Regions from separate parts of the Streptomyces sp. NPDC036813 genome, predicted to be linked through region 1. Evidence: predicted binding sites of a transcription regulator. Region 1 holds the regulator's gene; the other holds the start of a gene.
The links. Region 1 encodes HspR, which represses chaperone genes until heat shock. Its sites were predicted from a motif close to TTGAGNNNNNNNNNCTCAA; they were not measured.

Region 1 (9,880 bases):
CGTTCTTCGGGTCCCAGTCCTTGGTGTCGTAGGACTTCGCGATCGTCACCTTGCCGTTCAGCTCGCTGAGCGCGCCCCGCTTGAACTGGCCGGCGTTCGGGTCGGTCGGCGAGCCGTTCATCATGACGATCCGGTCGGAGGTGTCGGCGCCCTCACCGAGGGCGTCCAGCAGGGTGCGGCCCTGCACCTCGCCGACCAGTTCGTTGTCGAAGGAGACGTAGGCGTCGATCGGGCCCTCGGCGAGGCGGTCGTAGGCGATGACGGGGATGCCCGCGTCCTTCGCCTTCTTCACCTCGTCGGCGATCGCGTGCGAGTCGACCGCGTCCAGCAGGATGACGTCGACCTTGTCGTCGATCATCTGCTGCATCTGGGTCGCCTGCCGGGCCGCGTCCTGCTCGGCGTTGGCGTACTGGACCTTGCCCTGGTTGCGGGTGAGGGAGGCGACCTTCGCGGCGATGATGGGGTGGTCGAACTTCTCGTACCGGGAGTTGACCTTCTCCGGCAGCAGCAGGCCCACCGTGACGTCGTCGCCCTTCGTAGGGCTCGCGGTGCCGCCGCCGTCCGTCGAGTTCAGCATGCTGCAGCCTGCGAGCGTGAGGATCAGCGTGGATGCGGCCACGGATATGGCGGTACGGCGCATGCGGGGGCTCACTTCGGGTGCGGTACGAAACGCGGGTGCAGCAGCACGACCCACGTGACTGAAAAGCCAACGCGGGACCGCCACCTTGCGTCAAGACCGGCCACCTAACGAGATAGCAACATCACGCTCCGCTTCGTGCGTGAAGACGGGGAGAACCCCCGCCCATTCACCGCCAAACACCCTTTACCGACCCTTCACGAGCGGGGGTTCACCCTCCCCGGATCAGCACAAGCGACCGAACGATATCGGCCAGTCGGCAAGGCCGGGTCATCCGACGCGCTGGGCACCCCGACGGACGTGGCGAGCGCCACGGCGAGCGCCGCGGCCGGCACCACCGGCGGCATCGGCACCGGCACCGGCACGACCGCGACCGTGACCGGTTCGATGGCCTCCACCGGCTCGGACTCGACCGGTCCGCCGGCCGCGGCCGCCGCCGCGCTCGTCGCCCTCGGCGCGGCCGCCGCCTTCCTCGGTGCCCGGCGCCGGCGCACCACGCGCGGCTGACGGCCGTACACGGCGAAGGGGCCCGGAGGCGGTTCGCCTCCGGGCCCCTTCACGCTGTCACCGCCCGCTAGGGCCTGTCGTCCTTGGCCTTCTTCGGCCGCCACACGACCAGCGCGCTGGTCTGCTGGACCTCCTGGTAGGGGACCAGGTCGCGGCGGTAGGAGGCGTGCACGGCGGCCTCGCGCTGCTGCATCGCCGCCGCCGCGCCCTCCAGGGCCGCCTGCAGCTCCGCGACGCGGGACTGCAACGCGGCGACCTGGTTCTCCAGTTCGATGATGCGCTTGATGCCGGCCAGGTTGATGCCCTCGTCCTGCGACAACTGCTGCACCTGACGGAGCAGTTCGATGTCACGAGCCGAGTAGCGCCGCCCCCGGCCCGCGGTGCGGTCCGGGGAGACCAGGCCCAGACGGTCGTACTGGCGCAGCGTCTGCGGGTGCAGGCCGGAGAGCTGGGCCGCCACCGAGATGACGTAGACCGGGGTGTCCTCCGTCAGTTCATACGGATTACGTCGACGGCCGTCCATCCCACTCAAGCTCCCTTCGCGGCCTCGAACAGCTCCGCCCGCGGATCCTGGTCCGCGGTCGCCTCGCGATACGCCTCGAGCGCGTCACGAGCCTTCCCCGACAGGTCCTTGGGAACACTCACCTCCACGGTGACGAGCAGGTCGCCGCGGCTGCCGTCCTTGCGGACCGCGCCCTTGCCGCGGGCGCGCATCGTCCGGCCGTTGGGCGTGCCGGGCGGCAGCTTCAGCGTGACCGGCGGGCCGCCCAGGGTCGGCACCCTGACCTCCCCACCGAGCGCCGCCTCCGCGAACGTCACCGGCACGGTCACCGTGAGGTTGTCGTCCTTGCGGCCGAACACCGGGTGGGCGCCGACGTGCACGACGACGTAGAGGTCGCCGGCCGGTCCGCCGCGCTCGCCCGGCGCGCCCTTGCCGCGCAGCCGGATCCGCTGCCCGTCCGAGACGCCGGCCGGGATGCGGACCTGCATGGTGCGGGAGGACTTCGCACGGCCGCTGCCGTGGCAGACCTCGCAGGGGTGCTCCGCGATCAGGCCCCGGCCCTTGCAGTCCGGGCAGGGGTCCGTCAGGGAGAAGCCACCGCCGGAGCCGCGCGCGACCTGCCCCGTACCGACGCAGGTCGGGCACACGCGCGGCGTGCCGTTCTTGTCGCCGGTGCCGGAACAGGCCTTGCACGGCGCCTGGGAGGACATCCGCAGCGGGACCGTGGCGCCCTCGATGGCCTCGGTGAAGCTGAGCGTGACCTCGGACTCGATGTCCTGGCCGCGCCGGGGCTGGGTCCGCGTCCCCGCGGCGCCGCCCCGGTTGAACAGGCCCCCGAAGACGTCACCGATGCCCCCGCCGAAGCCTCCGCCCTGGGCGCCGCCTCCGAAGAGGTCGCCCAGGTCGAAGTTGAAGGAGCCGCCGCCCGCGCCCGGCCCCGGCCTGAAGCCGCCGTTGCCGAACAGGGTGCGGGCCTCGTCGTACTCCTTGCGCTTCTTGGGGTCGCCGAGCACGTCGTTCGCCTCGGAGATCTCCTTGAAGCGCTCCTCGGCCTTGGCGTTGCCCTTGTTGGCGTCCGGGTGGAACTCGCGGGCGAGCTTCCGGTACGCCTTCTTGATCTCGGCCTCGGTGGCGTCCTTGGGGACGCCGAGGACCTTGTAGTAGTCCTTCTCGATGAAGTCCTTGGTGCTCATCCCCGACGTCCCTCCTTCCGCATGTCGTGTGCGACGTCAGCCCTCGTCCGGGCCACCGTTCTCCTTGTCGTCGGCCGCCTTGTCGTCGGCGCCCTCCGCCTTCGCGCCCTGCGCGCCGGGCTGCGGCTCGGCGACGGCCACCCGCGCGGGGCGGATGGTGCGCTCGCCGATGCGGTACCCGGGCTGCAGGATCGCCACGCAGGTCGTCTCGGTGACGTCCGGCGCGTAGGAGTGCATCAGGGCCTCGTGGATCGTCGGGTCGAAGGGCTCGCCCTCCTTGCCGAACTGCTGCAGGCCCATCTTCGCCGCGACGGTCTCCAGCGACTCGGCGACCGACTTGAAGCCGCCGACCAGCTCGCCGTGCTCCCGCGCGCGCCCGATGTCGTCGAGGACGGGCAGCAGTTCGGTCAGGAGGTTCGCGATGGCGACCTCCTTGACCGCGATGCGGTCCCGCTCGACCCGGCGGCGGTAGTTCTGGAACTCGGCCTGGAGGCGCTGGAGGTCCGCCGTGCGCTCGTCGAGCGCCTTGCGTGCCTGGTCCAGCTGGGCCAGCAGGCCCGCGTCCTCGTTCCCGTCCCCGGCCGGGGCCGCCCCCTCCTCGGAGGAGGCGGCCTTCGGCTCGGCGTCGTCAGGGGTGGCGCCGGAGGGGACGTCGGGCTTCTCTTCAAAACCCGGGGTCTCCTCCGTCATTACGCGGCCCCGTCCTTGCGCTCGTCGTCCACGATCTCGGCGTCCACGACGTCGTCGTCGGCGGCCTTGGCACCACCGGCGGTGGCACCCTCGGGGCCACCGGCGGCCTGGGCGCCCTGCGCGTCGGCGTACAGCGCCTGGCCGAGCTTCTGCGAGACGGCCGCGACCTTCTCCGTGGCGGAGCGGATCTCTGCGGTGTCCTCGCCCTTGAGCTTCTCCTTCAGCTCGGCGACCGCCTCCTCGACCTCGGTCTTGACCTCGCCGGGGACCTTGTCCTCGTTGTCCTTGAGGAACTTCTCCGTCTGGTAGACCAGCTGCTCGCCCTGGTTGCGGGCCTCGGCGGCCTCGCGGCGCTTGTGGTCCTCCTCCGCGTAGCGCTCGGCCTCCTCACGCATGCGGTCGACCTCGTCCTTCGGCAGCGAGGAGCCGCCGGTGACGGTCATCTTCTGCTCCTTGCCGGTGCCGAGGTCCTTCGCCGTGACGTGCATGATGCCGTTGGCGTCGATGTCGAAGGAGACCTCGATCTGCGGGACGCCACGCGGCGCCGGCGGCAGACCGGTCAGCTCGAACATGCCGAGCTTCTTGTTGTACGCCGCGATCTCGCGCTCGCCCTGGTAGACCTGGATCTGCACCGACGGCTGGTTGTCCTCGGCCGTGGTGAAGATCTCCGAGCGCTTGGTCGGGATCGTGGTGTTGCGCTCGATGAGCTTGGTCATGATGCCGCCCTTGGTCTCGATACCGAGGGACAGCGGGGTGACGTCGAGGAGCAGGACGTCCTTGACCTCACCCTTGAGGACACCGGCCTGGAGCGAGGCGCCGATGGCGACGACCTCGTCCGGGTTCACACCCTTGTTGGCCTCCTTGCCGCCGGTCAGCTCCTTGACGAGCTCGGCGACGGCGGGCATACGCGTGGAGCCACCGACGAGGACGACGTGGTCGATCTCGTTGATGGAGATGCCGGCGTCCTTGATGACGTTGTGGAACGGCGTCTTGCAGCGCTCCAGCAGGTCGGCCGTCAGCTGCTGGAACTGGGCGCGGGTGAGCTTCTCGTCCAGGTGCAGCGGGCCCTCGGCGGACGCGGTGATGTAGGGCAGGTTGATCGAGGTCTCGGTGGACGAGGACAGCTCGATCTTGGCCTTCTCGGCGGCCTCACGGAGGCGCTGCAGGGCCATCTTGTCCTTGGACAGGTCCACGCCGTGGCCGGACTGGAACTGCTTGACCAGGTAGTCGACGATGCGCTGGTCCCAGTCGTCACCACCGAGGTGGTTGTCACCGTTGGTGGCCTTCACCTCGACGACGCCGTCGCCGATCTCCAGCAGCGAGACGTCGAAGGTGCCGCCACCGAGGTCGAAGACGAGGATCGTCTGGTCGTCCTTGTCGAGGCCGTACGCCAGCGCGGCGGCGGTCGGCTCGTTGACGATGCGCAGGACGTTCAGACCGGCGATCTCGCCGGCCTCCTTCGTCGCCTGACGCTCGGAGTCGTTGAAGTAGGCCGGGACGGTGATGACCGCGTCGGTCACCTTCTCGCCCAGGTAGGCCTCGGCGTCACGCTTCAGCTTCTGCAGGATGAACGCGGAGATCTGCTGCGGGTTGAACGGCTTGCCGTCCAGCTCGATCTTCCAGTCCGTGCCCATGTGGCGCTTGACCGAACGGATGGTCCGGTCGACGTTGGTGACGGCCTGGCGCTTGGCCACCTCGCCGACCAGCACCTCGCCGTTCTTGGCGAAGGCGACGACGGACGGCGTGGTCCTGGCGCCCTCGGCGTTGGTGATGACGGTGGGCTCGCCGCCCTCGAGGACCGAGACCACCGAGTTCGTCGTGCCCAGGTCGATGCCGACCGCACGTGCCATTGCGATTCCTCCAACTGACTTGAGTGGAACAGGCTCAAGTGTGCATGAGGCGCACGGCTCGGTCAACAGACCTGAGTCACCAGGACTCAACTCTTATCCGTTCCTTACACGCAACGGCGCTCTGACCTGCGACGATGGCGGCCGACGAGGTGGCTGCACCCGGGAAAAAGAGGGCCGCGCACTCGTGGGGACAGGCTGCCGAGGCGCCCGCGCCATGGTCTGCGGCCCGGCCCCGGGGCCGGGCCCCCGCCGGCGCGGCACCCGGTACACCGGCACCCGCAGCAGCGCGAGGACGACGACCAGCGCAGTGCCCGCCACCCACAGCGCGGCACTCGGCCGGGCCCACCCGGCATGCACCAGCACGCCCACGAGTACCCCCGCGGCCGAGGCCACGCCCAGGAGTACGGCGGTGCCCTGCGCGGTGAGCCCGAGACGTCGCAGCCGGTGGCCGAGATGGTCGGGACCGCCGCGCGTCAGCGGCCGTCCGGCCAGCCGCCGCGAGAGGGCGACGAGGACGACGTCGGCGGCGCCGAGCGCGACCAGCGGCCCGAGGACGGCCGCGGTGCCGGTCAGGTCGTAGCCCGACCGGGTGACCACGGCCGCGGAGGCCGTCAGGAAGCCGGTGAACAGCGAGCCGCAGGAGCCGAGCCCGATGCGGGCGGCCGGCCAGCCGTGCATGAGGAAGCCGGTGAGCGCGGCGGCGAGCACGCTCAGCAGCACCGCGAGCCCGTCCATCACCTCCGCCGCGGCGCACGCCGCCACCCCGAAGGCGGTCAGCACCCCCACGGTCCCGGCGACGCCGTCGACGTGGTCCAGCGAGCGGAAGGCGAGGGAGGCGGCGGCGACGAAGGCGACGCCCAGCATCCCGCCGAGCACCCCCGTCTCGTCATAGGGCACGACGCAGGCCGCCGCGACGGCCGTACCCACCAGCAGGAACCAGCTCTTGAGCCGCCACACGTCGGCGGCCAGGCCCAGCGCGGCGACCGCGCCGCCCGCGACGAGCAGCTGGTCGTTGCCGTCCCCGAGCGGCGCGAGCCGGGTCCAGTTGCCGGCCGCGGCGACCAGGCAGGCGGCGAGCACCATGGCCGCCCCGCCGAGCAGCGGCACCGGCCGCGTGCGCCGGCGCCGGTCGACGAGCCCGAGGCGCAGGGCAGGCGTCCGGAGCGCTCCCGCGAGCAGGGCGGTGAGCAGCAGGGCGGCGGTGGCGGCGGCGATCCCGTAGAGCACGGATATAAGTTAGAGGTGAATGTACCAATTTGGTACGAATAACACGTTCAGATTGCGACCGGCTTCCCGGGGCCCTCCGTTTTCCTGTGATCCTTTAAGGCAACCCTCAGCGACACAGATCACCGAACGGCTGGCTACATTGCATCGGAAGATAGGGGTAGTCTCAGACGAACTGAATAAGTTACCGCTTAGTAATCTCCCTCGATTCACCCCTCGCAGGCCCGAGGAGCCCCCATGCAACTCGCCGCGATCATCGTGTCGCTGGCCCTGACCGTGGTCGGCGTCGCCCTGCTCGCCCGCGCCATCGGCCAGTTCGTCCGGTACTTCAAGCTGGGCCAGCCGGTCCCGGCGGGCAGCCGGACCGACAACCCCTACGCACGCAGCGTGACCCTGGTGCGGGAGTTCCTCGGCCACACGCGCATGAACCGCTGGGGGATCATCGGCATCGCCCACTGGTTCGTGGCCATCGGCTTCCTGACGCTGCCGCCCACGATCATCAACGCCTACGGCCAGCTGTTCCAGGCCGACTGGACGCTGCCGGTGCTCGGCGGCTTCCTGCCGTACGAGATGTACATCGAGTTCATCGGCGCGATGACCACGCTCGGCATCGCGACGCTGATCGTCGTCCGCCTGCTCAGCCTGCCCTCGCGGCCCGGCCGCAAGTCCCGCTTCGCGGGCTCGAAGATGGGCCAGGCGTACTTCGTCGAGTACGTCATCCTCATCATCGGTCTGGCGATCTACGTGCTGCGCGCCCTCGAGGGCGCCCTGCACCACGTGGACCACTACGAGGCCGGCTACTTCGCCTCGTACCCGGTGATCCTGGCGCTGAAGGGCCTGAGCGTCTCCACGCTGCAGAACCTGGTCTACCTGTTCGCCATGATCAAGCTGGGCACGACCATGATCTGGATGATCACGGTCAGCCTCAACACCAACATGGGTGTGGCCTGGCACCGCTTCCTGGCGTTCCCGAACATCTGGTTCAAGCGCAACGCGACGGGTGAGACCGCGCTGGGCGCGCTGCAGCCGATGACGAGCGGCGGCAAGCCGATCAACTTCGAGGACCCGGGCGAGGACGACGTCTTCGGCGTCTCCCAGGTCGAGCAGTTCTCCTGGAAGGGCCTGCTGGACTTCTCCACCTGCACCGAGTGCGGCCGCTGCCAGTCGCAGTGCCCCGCCTGGAACACGGGCAAGCCGCTCTCCCCGAAGCTGCTGATCATGAGCCTGCGGGACCACGCCCACGCCAAGGCGCCGTACCTGCTCGCGGGCGGCGGCAAGACGATGGAGGGCGAGGAGAAGGCGTCCGAGGAGCAGCTGAAGGACGTCCCGGCGTCCGCGCTCGCCGAGGCCGAGCGTCCGCTGATCGGCACCGCCGAGGAGAACGGCGTCATCGACCCGGACGTGCTGTGGTCCTGCACCACCTGCGGCGCCTGTGTCGAGCAGTGCCCGGTGGACATCGAGCACGTCGACCACATCGTCGACATGCGCCGCTACCAGGTGATGATCGAGTCCGCGTTCCCGTCCGAGGCGGGCACGATGCTCAAGAACCTGGAGAAGAAGGGCAACCCCTGGGGCCTGGCGAAGAAGCAGCGCCTGGAGTGGACCAAGGAGGTCGACTTCGAGGTCCCGGTCGTCGGCAAGGACATCGAGGACCTCACCGAGGTCGAGTACCTGTACTGGGTCGGCTGCGCCGGCGCCCTCGAGGACCGCGCCAAGAAGACCACCAAGGCCTTCGCCGAGCTGCTGCACATCGCGGGCGTCAAGTTCGCGATCATGGGCGGCGACGAGAAGTGCACCGGTGACTCCGCCCGCCGCCTGGGCAACGAGCCCCTGTTCCAGGAGCTCGGCATGGAGAACGTGATGGCCCTGAACACGGCGTTCGGCGAGGAGCTGGACGACGAGGGCAAGGTCGTCGCCGAGTCCGCGAAGCCCAAGTCGGCAAAGAAGATCGTCGCCACCTGCCCGCACTGCCTCAACACGCTCGGCAACGAGTACCCGCAGCTCGGCGGCGACTACGAGGTCATCCACCACACCCAGCTGCTCCAGCACCTGGTGGACGAGGGCAAGCTGATCCCGGTCACGCCGGTCGAGGGCATCATCACCTACCACGACCCGTGCTACCTGGGCCGGCACAACAAGATCTACACGCCTCCGCGCGAGATCATCGCCGCCGTCCCCGGCGTCCGCAACGAGGAGATGCACCGCCACAAGGAGCGCGGCTTCTGCTGCGGCGCCGGCGGCGCGCGGATGTGGATGGAGGAGCGGATCGGCAAGCGCATCAACAACGAGCGCGTCGACGAGGCCCTCTCCGTCAACCCGGACATCGTCTCCACCGCCTGCCCGTTCTGCCTCGTCATGCTGACCGACTCGGTCAACGGCAAGAAGAACGAGGGCAAGGCCAAGGAGTCCATCCAGGTCGTGGACGTCGCCCAGCTGCTCCTCGACTCCGTCAAGACGCCGGTCGACCCGGCGGGCGAGGCCGAGTCCGAGAGCACGCCGGAGCCGGAGCCGGTGAAGTAACGGCCGGGGCCCACCGCCCCCGCAAAGCCCGACGGCGCCCCCTGACCCGCACAGGCAGGGGGCGCCGTCGTGTGCGCTCGGCGGTCTCCGGTCGGTCAGACGCCCTTGGGAGCCGCCTGCTGGACCACCTCGAAGGACCACAGGGTCGAGCCGGAGGCAGCGGGCTTCGGCCGCTCGCCCTCGGCGCCGCCCTGGTGGGCCGCCTTCATCGGGCCCTCCATCCAGGCCTGGAAGGACTCCTCGTCCCGCCAGCGCGTGTACACGAGGTACTGGTCGGTCCCCTCGACCGGCCGCAGCAGCTCGAACCACTCGAACCCGTCGGAGTTCTCCACGGCGTGGGCCCGCGAGGCGAACCGCTTCTCCAGGACCTCCCGCTGCTCGGCGGGAACGGTCAGCACATTGATCTTCACGACGCTCATGCACCCATCCTCGCCCACGGCCGCCGCGGGAGCCGTCCCGGCTCTGGGGACAACGTCTTGGGTTGCCGATCCGTCGCCGGGACACGCCGGCTCTGGGGGCAACGCCTTGGATTGCCGATCCGTCGCCGGGACGTCTTGGGTTTGCCGATCCGTCGCAGGGGACACGCCGGCCCTGCGGGCGGCCGGTGCCGGATCCCCGAGCGAGCGGCGCCGGGTCCCCGAGGGGCAGTGCCAAGGCCCCGAGCGGGCGGTGCCGGGTCCCGCGGCGGCAACGCGCCCGCGCTGCGCCGGGCCGCAGGGCAGCCCAGCCAAGCCGGCCCGGTCCCGCGGACAGCGCG
Region 2 (9,880 bases), on a different contig from region 1:
CGGCTGGCCCGGCTGCCGCGTGCCGCGCTGGCCACGGACGAGATGATCGACGCGCACCTGCGCAACAAGGAGGGCGGCTTCTTCACGGCGGCCGCCGACCCCTCGGTCGCCGATCGAGCGGTCACCGGCTCCCTGCCGCGCGAGGAGGTGACCGCGCTGGCCGCGCTGACGGACGGGGCGACGCGCTGGGTGGAGAAGTTCCGCGAGGGCGACTGGGCGGACTGTCTCAGGCTGATCCAGAAGGAGGGCGCCCAGGCCCTGGTGGCCCGCGTCCGCTCCCTGGAACGCGCGGACGCGCAGGCACGCGCCTGGCTGGGCGGCAGCAAGACCCACGACGACGCGACGGTGGTCTACGCGGAGTGGTGACCCACGGCCCCGCCGCCCGGCCGCCCGCAGTGACCACCTGTGGCCCCGCCGCCCGGCCGCGCGAAGTGACCACCTGTGGCCGCGCGGCCGGTCGCGACGATGGTCTGCGCGGAGTGATGACCCACGGCCGCGCCGCCCGACGCGCCCGAAGGCGGGGCCGTCACTTCTCCATGCCCCGGTTCAACTGGTTCAGCAACCGGGCCAGTTCGGCCACCTCGCGGCGGTTCCAGTGGGCGAGCTTGCTGACGTAGCGGGCGCGGCGGGCTTCGCGGACGCTGCTCACCCGGCGGTGGCCCTCCTCGGTGAGATGGACCAGCCAGGCGCGGCCGTCGGCCGGGTCGGGTTCACGGGCCACCAGACCCAGCTCCTCCAGGGCCCGCAGCTGGCGGGACATGGTGGCCTTGCCGACACCGATGTAGGCGGCCAGTTCGGTGGCGCGCTGCCGGCCGCACTCGTCCAGCCGGACCAGCAGGCCGTAGGCGGCCGACTCCAGGTCCGGGTGGACCTCGCGGGCCATCTCGCCCTGGCTCGCACGGGCCCGGCGCAGGAAGACCGTCAGCTCGCGTTCCAGCGCCAGGAACTCCTGGTCCACACCACTCGGCGCCGCCCCGGGTTCGCCCCGATGCTCCGCGCCGTTCGCGTCCTCGTGCACGTCAGTCCCCTGATCCGGTTTCCCGATCCTGAAAGTTTCCGCCAGGCGCCCGCCATCGCCGCAGCTCGGTCAGTATTTCGCAGGGCTAGACCAACGGCAGCGCCCGGACCCCTTCCCTCCATACGGTCTACGTGCGTAGCTTCTTTTACCAGGCCCCTGACTGGCATGCCCACGCCAGTCACGATCGGGCCACCTGTGCAGCACGTCGTCCAGCGTTCCCCACCGACGCCCAGCGTTCCCCACCGACGCCTTCGGAGGCACGTCATGCCCGTGCACAGACCCGGTTCCGCACGCCGCCGCCTGCTCGCCCCGCTCGCTGCGGCCGGTCTCGCGGTGCTCTCCCTCGCCCTGCCCGCGTCCGCTCAGTCGGCCGACGTCCCCGCACGCGGCTCCGCCTACATGGGCATGGGCGTCGTGGCCCACGACGGCCGCAGCGGCACGCCCAGTACCGGTGACGCCACCCAGACGGAAGGCGTCGATGTCTCCGGCCACCAGGGCAACGTCGCCTGGTCCACCCTGTGGAGCAGCGGCGTGCAGTGGTCGTACGTCAAGGCCACCGAGGGGACGTACTACACGAACCCCTACTTCGCGCAGCAGTACAACGGCTCCTACAACGTCGGCATGATCCGCGGCTCGTACCACTTCGCGACGCCCGACACCACCAGCGGTGCCACCCAGGCCAACTACTTCGTCGACCACGGCGGCGGCTGGTCCCGCGACGGCAAGACTCTCCCGGGCGCCCTCGACATCGAGTGGAACCCCTACGGCGCCGCCTGCTACGGCAAGACGCAGAGCGGGATGGTCGCCTGGATCAGCGACTTCCTGAACCAGTACAAGGCCCGCACGGGCCGCGACGCCGTCATCTACACGGCGACGAGCTGGTGGACCCAGTGCACCGGGAACTACGGCGGCTTCGCCACCACCAACCCGCTGTGGATCGCCCGGTACGCCACCGATCCGGGCACGCTGCCGGCCGGCTGGGCGTACCACACGATGTGGCAGTACACCTCGTCCGGCCCGACGGTCGGTGACCACGACAAGTTCAACGGGGCCTACGACCGGCTCCAGGCGCTGGCCAACGGCTAGCGGACATCCCGCGCCGGCGGCCTTCTGGCCGTCGGCGGGGGTGCGCCGCCGTCCGTCGCGGCGCGCGGCCGCCGTCCGCACCGCACCCGCGCATCCGGGCGCGGCACCAATAGGCCGGCCAGGTCCGCGCACCGCCCGTCAGCGGCGCGCTCGCGGCGGCGCCGCGACCGGTCGCGCCCGGTGCACGGCCGAGCCCGTGGCCCGCCGCCAGGGCGAGCACGGCGGAGACGACGCGGGCGATCACCCCTCGTGGGAGGCGACCGACTCGAACAGCAAGCCCGCGGGGCGGCTCGCCGGCGCCCGAGGGTGACGCCCTCGGCCTGCAGGGCCGGGCGGTCGCGCGGCCCTGCAGGCCGAGGGGCACACGGACGAGGCGACCGCCAAGCGCCTCGGCGTCTTCGCGTGCACCGCCCGCGCCTGGCCGCACCTGCTGGACCGTCTCGGCGCCCGCAGCCGCTTCGGCGCCGGCGTCCGAGCCGTCCGACGCGGCCGCTCCCGCACGCCGGATGACGCGTCCGGCGCCCGGTGCTGCTCGTCGCGGCGGTGGACAGCGCTTCCGCGCCATCGCGGCGGGGACAGCACCTCCGTACCGCTGTGGGGCTGGTCGGTACCGGACGCGGCCGCCTGGCCGGTCACGGTCGTGGCCTTCGCCCCGGCCGGTCACGGTCGTGGCCTGCGCCGCCGGGACCGCGCCGGTGCGGATGTGGCGGACGCGGACCTGGCCGGCGCGCCGTGCGTGCCGAGCGCGCGCCGGCGACGGCGGCTGTGTACGGGTCGGGCCCGGGCCTCCCTCACGGGACCCGGGCCTTCCCTCGTCCGGTCGCGTCCTCCCCCCGTGCTCGACGCCTGGGAGAGGCCCGCTACGCCGCGACCGGAACCTCCGGCGTCGCCTCGCTCGTGGCGGGCGCGAGCGCCAGTTCCAGGACCTGCCGGACGTCGGTCACGGCGTGCACGTCCAGCTTGTCCAGCACCTCGGCCGGGACGTCGTCCAGGTCGGGCTCGTTGCGCTTGGGGATGATCACCGTGGTCACCCCCGCGCGGTGGGCGGCGAGCAGCTTCTGCTTCACGCCGCCGATGGGCAGCACCCGGCCGGTCAGCGACACCTCGCCCGTCATCGCCACGTCGGTGCGGACCAGACGGCCGGACAGCAGGGACGCCAGGGCCGTCGTCATCGTGATGCCGGCGCTCGGGCCGTCCTTGGGGACCGCGCCCGCCGGGAAGTGGATGTGCACACCCCGGTCCTTCAGATCGCCCACGGGCAGCTCCAGTTCGGCCCCGTGGCTGCGCAGGAAGCTCAGCGCGATCTGCGCGGACTCCTTCATCACGTCACCGAGCTGACCGGTGAGGGTCAGTCCGGCGGCGCCGGTCTCCGGGTCGGCCAGGGACGCCTCGACGTAGAGGACGTCACCGCCGGCGCCGGTGACCGCGAGGCCGGTCGCCACACCGGGGACGGCGGTGCGGCGCTCGGCCGGGTCCTGGGCGGACTCGGGCACGTGGTGCGGGCGGCCGATCAGGTCGCGCAGGTGGTCCGCGGTGACCGTGAACGGCAGCTCGCGCTCGCCCAGTTCGTGCTGGGCCGCGACCTTGCGCAGCAGACGGGCGATGGATCGCTCCAGGGTGCGCACCCCCGCCTCGCGGGTGTACTCGCCGGCCAGCTTGCGCAGGGCGTCCTCGTCGAGGGTGACCTCGTCCTTGCTCAGTCCGGACCGCTCCAGCTGACGCGGCAGCAGGTGGTCGCGGGCGATGACGACCTTCTCGTCCTCGGTGTAGCCGTCGAGGCGGACGATGTCCATGCGGTCGGCGAGCGCCTCGGGGATGGCTTCCAGGACGTTGGCGGTGGCCAGGAAGACGACGTCGGACAGGTCGAGTTCGACCTCCAGGTAGTGGTCGCGGAACGTGTGGTTCTGCGCCGGGTCGAGAACCTCCAGCAGGGCCGCCGCCGGGTCGCCCCGGAAGTCGGAGCCGACCTTGTCGATCTCGTCGAGCAGGACGACCGGGTTCATGGAGCCGGCCTCCTTGACGGCCCGCACGATCCGGCCGGGCAGCGCGCCGACGTACGTACGGCGGTGACCGCGGATCTCGGCCTCGTCGCGCACACCGCCGAGGGCGACGCGGACGAACTTGCGGCCCATGGCGTGGGCCACCGACTCGCCGAGGCTCGTCTTTCCCACGCCCGGCGGGCCCACCAGGGCCAGCACGGCACCGCCGCGGCGGCCGCCGACGACGCCCAGGCCGCGGTCGGCGCGGCGCTTGCGCACGGCCAGGTACTCGGTGATGCGTTCCTTGACGTCGGTCAGCCCGGCGTGCTCGGCGTCCAGGATCGCCTTGGCGCCCTGGATGTCGTAGGCGTCCTCGGTGCGCTCGTTCCACGGCATCTCGAGGACCGTGTCGAGCCAGGTGCGGATCCAGGAACCCTCGGGCGAGGCGTCGGAGGCGCGCTCCAGCTTGTCGACCTCCTTGAGCGCGGCCTCGCGGACCTTCTCGGGGAGGTCGGCGGCCTCGACGCGGGCGCGGTAGTCGTCGGACTCCTCGCCCTCCGTCTCGCCGTTCAGCTCGCGCAGTTCCTTGCGGACGGCCTCCAGCTGGCGGCGCAGCAGGAACTCGCGCTGCTGCTTGTCGACGCCTTCCTGGACGTCCTTGGCGATGGTCTCGGCGACCTCCTGCTCGGCGAGGTGGTCGCGCAGCTGCTGGGTGGCGAGCTTGAGCCGGGCGACCGGGTCGGCGGTCTCGAGCAGTTCCACCTTCTGCGCGGTGGTGAGGAAGGGCGAGTAGCCGGAGTTGTCGGCGAGCGCGGAGACGTCGTCGATGGCCTGGACGCGGTCGACGACCTGCCAGGCGCCTCGCTTCTTCAGCCACGAGGTGGCGAGGGCCTTGTACTCCTTGACCAGTTCCTGCACGTGTCCCGGCACGGGGTCCGGCTGTGTCTCGTCGAGCTGCGTGCCCTCGACCCACAGCGCCGCACCCGGGCCTGTGGTGCCGGCGCCGATCCGGACGCGGCCGCGGCCGCGGATCAGGGCGCCGGGGTCGCCGTCGGCCAGCCGGCCGACCTGCTCGACGGTGCCGAGGACACCGGTGCTCGCGTAGGTCCCGTCGATGCGTGGCACGAGCAGGACCCTGGGCTTTCCGGCCTGGGAGCCGGCGGCGGCCTGCGCGGCCTCCACCGCGGCGCGCACCTCGGAGTCGCTCAGGTCCAGCGGAACCACCATCCCGGGCAGCACGACCTCGTCGTCGAGCGGCAGCACAGGGAGGGTGAGCGATGCGGACGTCGAAGCCATGATCTCCCTTTCGGCAGTCAAGTTGAGTTGTACCGACTCAATGCTTGGGCGCCGCGGGATGTTCCCAGACAGGTGTTCGCTGTGAGCGATCAAGGGGCCGAGGGGCGATCAGGGGAATGGTGATGCGGGTCGTCCGGCGGCTTCCGCACCTGCCGCTGCGTGCGTCGGGCCCGCGACTGCGGGCCGTCAGCGCCCGCCGCGGGTCACCGCGCGGCGCAGGCCGGGCCAGGTGGTGATGCCGATGGTCAGCGCTATCGCGTGGCCCCAGCTGGTGAGCGGGTCGTAGGAGGACAGCAGGTCCTGGCCGATGATCAGCGCGACCCAGGCCAGCAGGGGCCAGCGCAGCCAGGGAGTCAGCAGCCCGGCCAGCGCGCCCACCCCAGCGGCGACGCCGAAGCTGATGCCGTAGTCGAGGCGGTGCAGTGAGGTGTCCGGCAGCTGACCGGTGGCGACGGCGACTCCGACCGGCACCTCGGTCGCCAGCGTCGCCAGCACGTGCCCGCACAGGAAGACACCGGCCGTGCGCAGACCGCCGACGCGCCGCTCCAGCGCGGTCAGGACGAGCAGAAAGCCGAGCGTGTACGGCGAGAGCACCCCGCCGGCGATCCACAGCGCACTGCCGACGAGCACCAGCACGGGGTGGCGCACCAGGTGCGCCACGTCCGTGCTGGACCCCTGCTGCAGCGCCTGCACGACGGCGGGGTCGGCGTACGCGGAGACGAGCGAGGTGACGGCGAGGACGACGGCGTAGGCGAACGTGAAGGGGGTCGCCCGTGGAGTGGGCAGCAGCTGCCCGGGGCGTACCGCTCGCAGCCGGTCACGGGCGGCCGGCGCGGCCTCGGTGGCACCGCCGAGCGGCTCGACGCGTGCCTGCGGGCCCTGGCGCCGGGATTGGCCGGGCATGCCGTCCAGCAGTTGCGTGAGGTCCGGCAGATCGGCCGGAAGGGGCGCGTCGGCGGGTGCAGTGTCGACCCTCGCAGTGCGTTCCACGGTGAGGCGCTCCTTCCGTCACCGCCCACCTTTCGGGTTCCGACTGCCCACTGTCTGTGATCCACGCCACCCGTGACCGGATTCTCAGCAACCTCTCAACGTTCTTACGCGTCCGCCGGCCGCCGGCGCTTCACGGGCGCAGCAGCGTCACCTCCCGGGCGTGGGCGGCCTGCGGGGCCGGCGACCAGTCCCCCGTGCGGTACACGGACGTCTCGCTGATCGCACCGTCGCGGACGTCGGCGCGCATCATCTCGCGGCAGTACCAGCGGCCCTGTTCGTCCTCCCACTGCTCGTCGAACTCCAGGACGAGCCCGGTGGGGGCGGCGTCGACGCGGTGACGCGGGACGCGACGGCCGGCAGCCGCGCGGCAGGCGGCGTGAGCTCGGCGAGCCGCGCGGCGACCGCGGCCCGTACGGCAACGGAGGGGCCCCCGGGCAGCCCGCCTGTCGGCGTCCCGCCGCCCGCGCGTCCCAGCCGCCGGCCCGCAGCAGCTCCGTGACGAAGAAGGCGTCCCCGCCGGTGCGCCGTACCAGTGCGCGCACGGCGCCGGGTCCGCGGCCGTGCCGGTGGCCGCCGCCACCAGCGCGGCGACGTCCTCCTGCGGCAGCGGGCCCAGCGGCAGGGTGCGGCCGCGGCGCAGCAGCTGGGCGCGGCCCGGGCACGGTCGGGCCAGACGGCGTCGTCGCGGGCGGTGGCGAGCAGCAGCACGGGCGCGCAGCGGGCGGTGTCGGTGGCCTCCAGCAGCAGGCGCGGCGAGGAGGCGCCGGCGGCGTGCACGTCGTCGAGGACCAGCAGCACCGGGCACCGCGCGGCGGCCTGGGTCAGCAGCTCCGCGACGTCGCCGGTGAGCCGCAGCCGCGCGGTCCCGGGGGCCGCGCCGTGCAGCGCGTCGGCCGTGGCGCCGGACAGCAGGGCCCGCAGGGGTGGGGAGGCCGCGGCCGGCCTCCCGCACCGCACGTCGGCCGCGAAGAGCGGGCGCGGCGGCCGCGCCCAGGGGCGGAAGGCGGTCGTGGCGGTCTCCGGCGGGCACCAGCTCCGCAGGGTGCGCACGCCGTCCGCGCGGGCGGCGGCCTCCTCGGCGGTACGGGTCTTGCCCGCGCCGGCGGCCCCGGTCGGCGTGAGGAGTCCGCCGCGTCCGGAGGCGGCCCTCTCCAGCGCGCGGCGCAGCTCGAACAGCACGTCCGCGCGTCCCACGAACGGGTACTCCGCGACCACGGTCACAGCCCTTCGCCGCACACCCGCCCCCGCCCGCTTCCGAGCGTAGGCGTGCCACCGCGTCCACCGCGTCCACCGCGTCCACCGCGTCCACCGCGTCCGCCGCGTCCGCAGCTGGCGCCCGGGCCGGCGCCGGGGGGCGAGGCGCCGAACGTGCCGCGCCGCGCGGGGCGCTGAACGCGCATCCGGTAATTCCCGTTCCCGCAAAGCCACGTTCATGCAGGATGGGGTCCATGTCCACGACGTACGACAGTCCTGAGGTCCTGGACCGCCGCGAGGGTCCCTACGGCGAGGTCGTGCTGCGGCGGCACGGCGAGCTGCTGCAGATCATCGCCAACGGATGCTTTCTGATGGACACCTCCGACGGCCGCAGCGAGCGGCTGCTGGTCGACGCCGCGCTGGAAGCCCTCGGCGGCCGCCCCGCGCCGCACGTGCTGATCGGCGGGCTGGGCGTCGGCTTCTCGCTGGCCCATGCGGCTGCGAATTCGCGGTGGGGCCGGATCACCGTGGTGGAAAGGGAATCGGCCGTCATCGACTGGCACCGCGGCGGTCCGCTCGGCGAACTCTCCCGCGCGGCACTGGCCGATCCGCGCACCGAGATCGTCCACGACGACCTGGTGGACTACGTCAATGAGACATCCGCCACGTTCGACGCGCTGTGCCTGGACATCGACAACGGGCCCGGCTGGACCGTCACGGACGGCAACGACGGACTGTACTCACCGGCCGGACTGGCAAGCTGCGCAAGGGCGTTGAGGCCCGGCGGAGTGCTCGCGGTGTGGTCCGCCCAGCCGTCTCCGGAATTCGAAGAAACCTTGGGGAATGTCGGGTTCCAGCAGGTGCGTACGGAAGAGATCCCCGTTGCCCGAGGCGTTCCCGACGTCGTGCACCTCGGGATCCGACCTGAATAGCAAAGCCGTGGTGACTCCCCGTACGCTGCTTCCCTGACGCGGATCATTCAAGCGTCAATCGCAGTCACGCGCAGACCGAGGGATCACCCCACTGATTCCGGAAAGCACACTTCAGGGGCGGGCGATGGAGCAGACACACACCTCCCAGAGCGGCACGACGGCGACCCCCGGCGCGCAGCGGCGGGTCCTGGTCGTCGAGGACGATCCGACGATCGTCGACGCCATCGCGGCCCGCCTGCGCGCCGAGGGATTCCTCGTGCAAACCGCGGGTGACGGCCCGGCGGCCGTCGACACCGCCGAGGCATGGCAGCCCGATCTGCTGATCCTCGACATCATGCTGCCCGGCTTCGACGGGCTCGAGGTCTGCCGGCGGGTGCAGGCGCAGCGGCCGGTTCCGGTGCTGATGCTCACCGCCCGCGACGACGAGACCGACATGCTGGTCGGGCTGGGCGTCGGGGCCGACGACTACATGACCAAGCCGTTCTCGATGCGGGAGCTGGCCGCCCGCGTGCACGTGCTGCTGCGCCGGGTGGAGCGGGCCGCGCTGGCCGCCGCCACGCCGCGCAGCGGTGTGATGCGCCTGGGCGAGCTGGAGATCGACCACGCGCAGCGCCGGGTCCGGGTGAAGTCGGAGGACGTGCATCTGACGCCCACCGAGTTCGACCTGCTGGTGTGCCTGGCGAACACCCCGCGCGCGGTGCTCTCCCGTGAGCAGCTGCTGGCGGAGGTGTGGGACTGGGCGGACGCCTCCGGCACCCGCACGGTCGACAGCCACATCAAGGCGCTGCGCCGGAAGATCGGCGCCGAGCGGATCCGTACCGTGCACGGTGTGGGCTACGCGCTGGAGACGCCGACGCCATGAGCGACGGGCGGCCGGCCGCACGACGCCGTCCCAGGGAACCCTGGGGCGGCGTTCGCCCGTTCTCGATCAAGACCAAGCTCGGTGCGCTGGTCGTCATCGCGGTGCTGATCACCACGGGCCTGATGATGATCGCCATGCGCACCCGCACGGAGCTGCGCTTCATCACGGTCTTCTCCATGATCGCCACGTTGCTGATCACGCAGTTCGTGGCGCACTCGCTGACCGCGCCGCTGGACGAGATGAACACCGTGGCCCGGTCCATCTCGCAGGGCGACTACACGCGCCGGGTGCGCGAGAGCCGCCGGGACGAGCTTGGCGACCTCGCCCAGACGATCAACGTGATGGCGGACGAGCTGGAGGCGCAGGACCGCCAGCGCAAGGAGCTGGTGGCGAACGTCTCGCACGAGCTGCGCACCCCCATCGCGGGCCTGCGGGCGGTGCTGGAGAACATCGTCGACGGCGTCACCGAGGCCGATCCCGAGACCATGCGCACGGCGCTGAAGCAGACCGAGCGGCTGGGCCG

Region 2: a site for HspR is predicted at 5,402-5,420, ahead of lon (endopeptidase La). Genes of this name have one in related genera too.

Annotation. Positions count from the first base shown of each region.
Region 1 covers NZ_JBVJPV010000015.1:223,045-232,924, forward strand. Annotated here, with positions in the region: gene ACZ67Q_RS29105 (sugar ABC transporter substrate-binding protein) at 1-640, opposite strand, end outside; gene ACZ67Q_RS29110 (LPXTG cell wall anchor domain-containing protein) at 938-1,144, shown strand; gene ACZ67Q_RS29115 (heat shock protein transcriptional repressor HspR) at 1,212-1,667, opposite strand; gene dnaJ (molecular chaperone DnaJ) at 1,673-2,839, opposite strand; gene grpE (nucleotide exchange factor GrpE) at 2,876-3,529, opposite strand; gene dnaK (molecular chaperone DnaK) at 3,529-5,379, opposite strand; gene ACZ67Q_RS29135 (MraY family glycosyltransferase) at 5,473-6,606, opposite strand; gene ACZ67Q_RS29140 ((Fe-S)-binding protein) at 6,841-9,123, shown strand; gene ACZ67Q_RS29145 (antibiotic biosynthesis monooxygenase family protein) at 9,219-9,542, opposite strand.
Region 2 covers NZ_JBVJPV010000003.1:201,601-211,480, forward strand. Annotated here, with positions in the region: gene ACZ67Q_RS08455 (protein phosphatase 2C domain-containing protein) at 1-366, shown strand, start outside; gene ACZ67Q_RS08460 (MarR family winged helix-turn-helix transcriptional regulator) at 527-1,018, opposite strand; gene ACZ67Q_RS08465 (lysozyme) at 1,283-2,104, shown strand; gene lon (endopeptidase La) at 2,965-5,379, opposite strand; gene ACZ67Q_RS08475 (rhomboid-like protein) at 5,566-6,369, opposite strand; gene ACZ67Q_RS08480 (ATP-binding protein) at 6,616-7,584, opposite strand; gene ACZ67Q_RS08485 (spermine/spermidine synthase domain-containing protein) at 7,818-8,495, shown strand; gene ACZ67Q_RS08490 (response regulator transcription factor) at 8,620-9,357, shown strand; gene ACZ67Q_RS08495 (sensor histidine kinase) at 9,354-9,880, shown strand, end outside.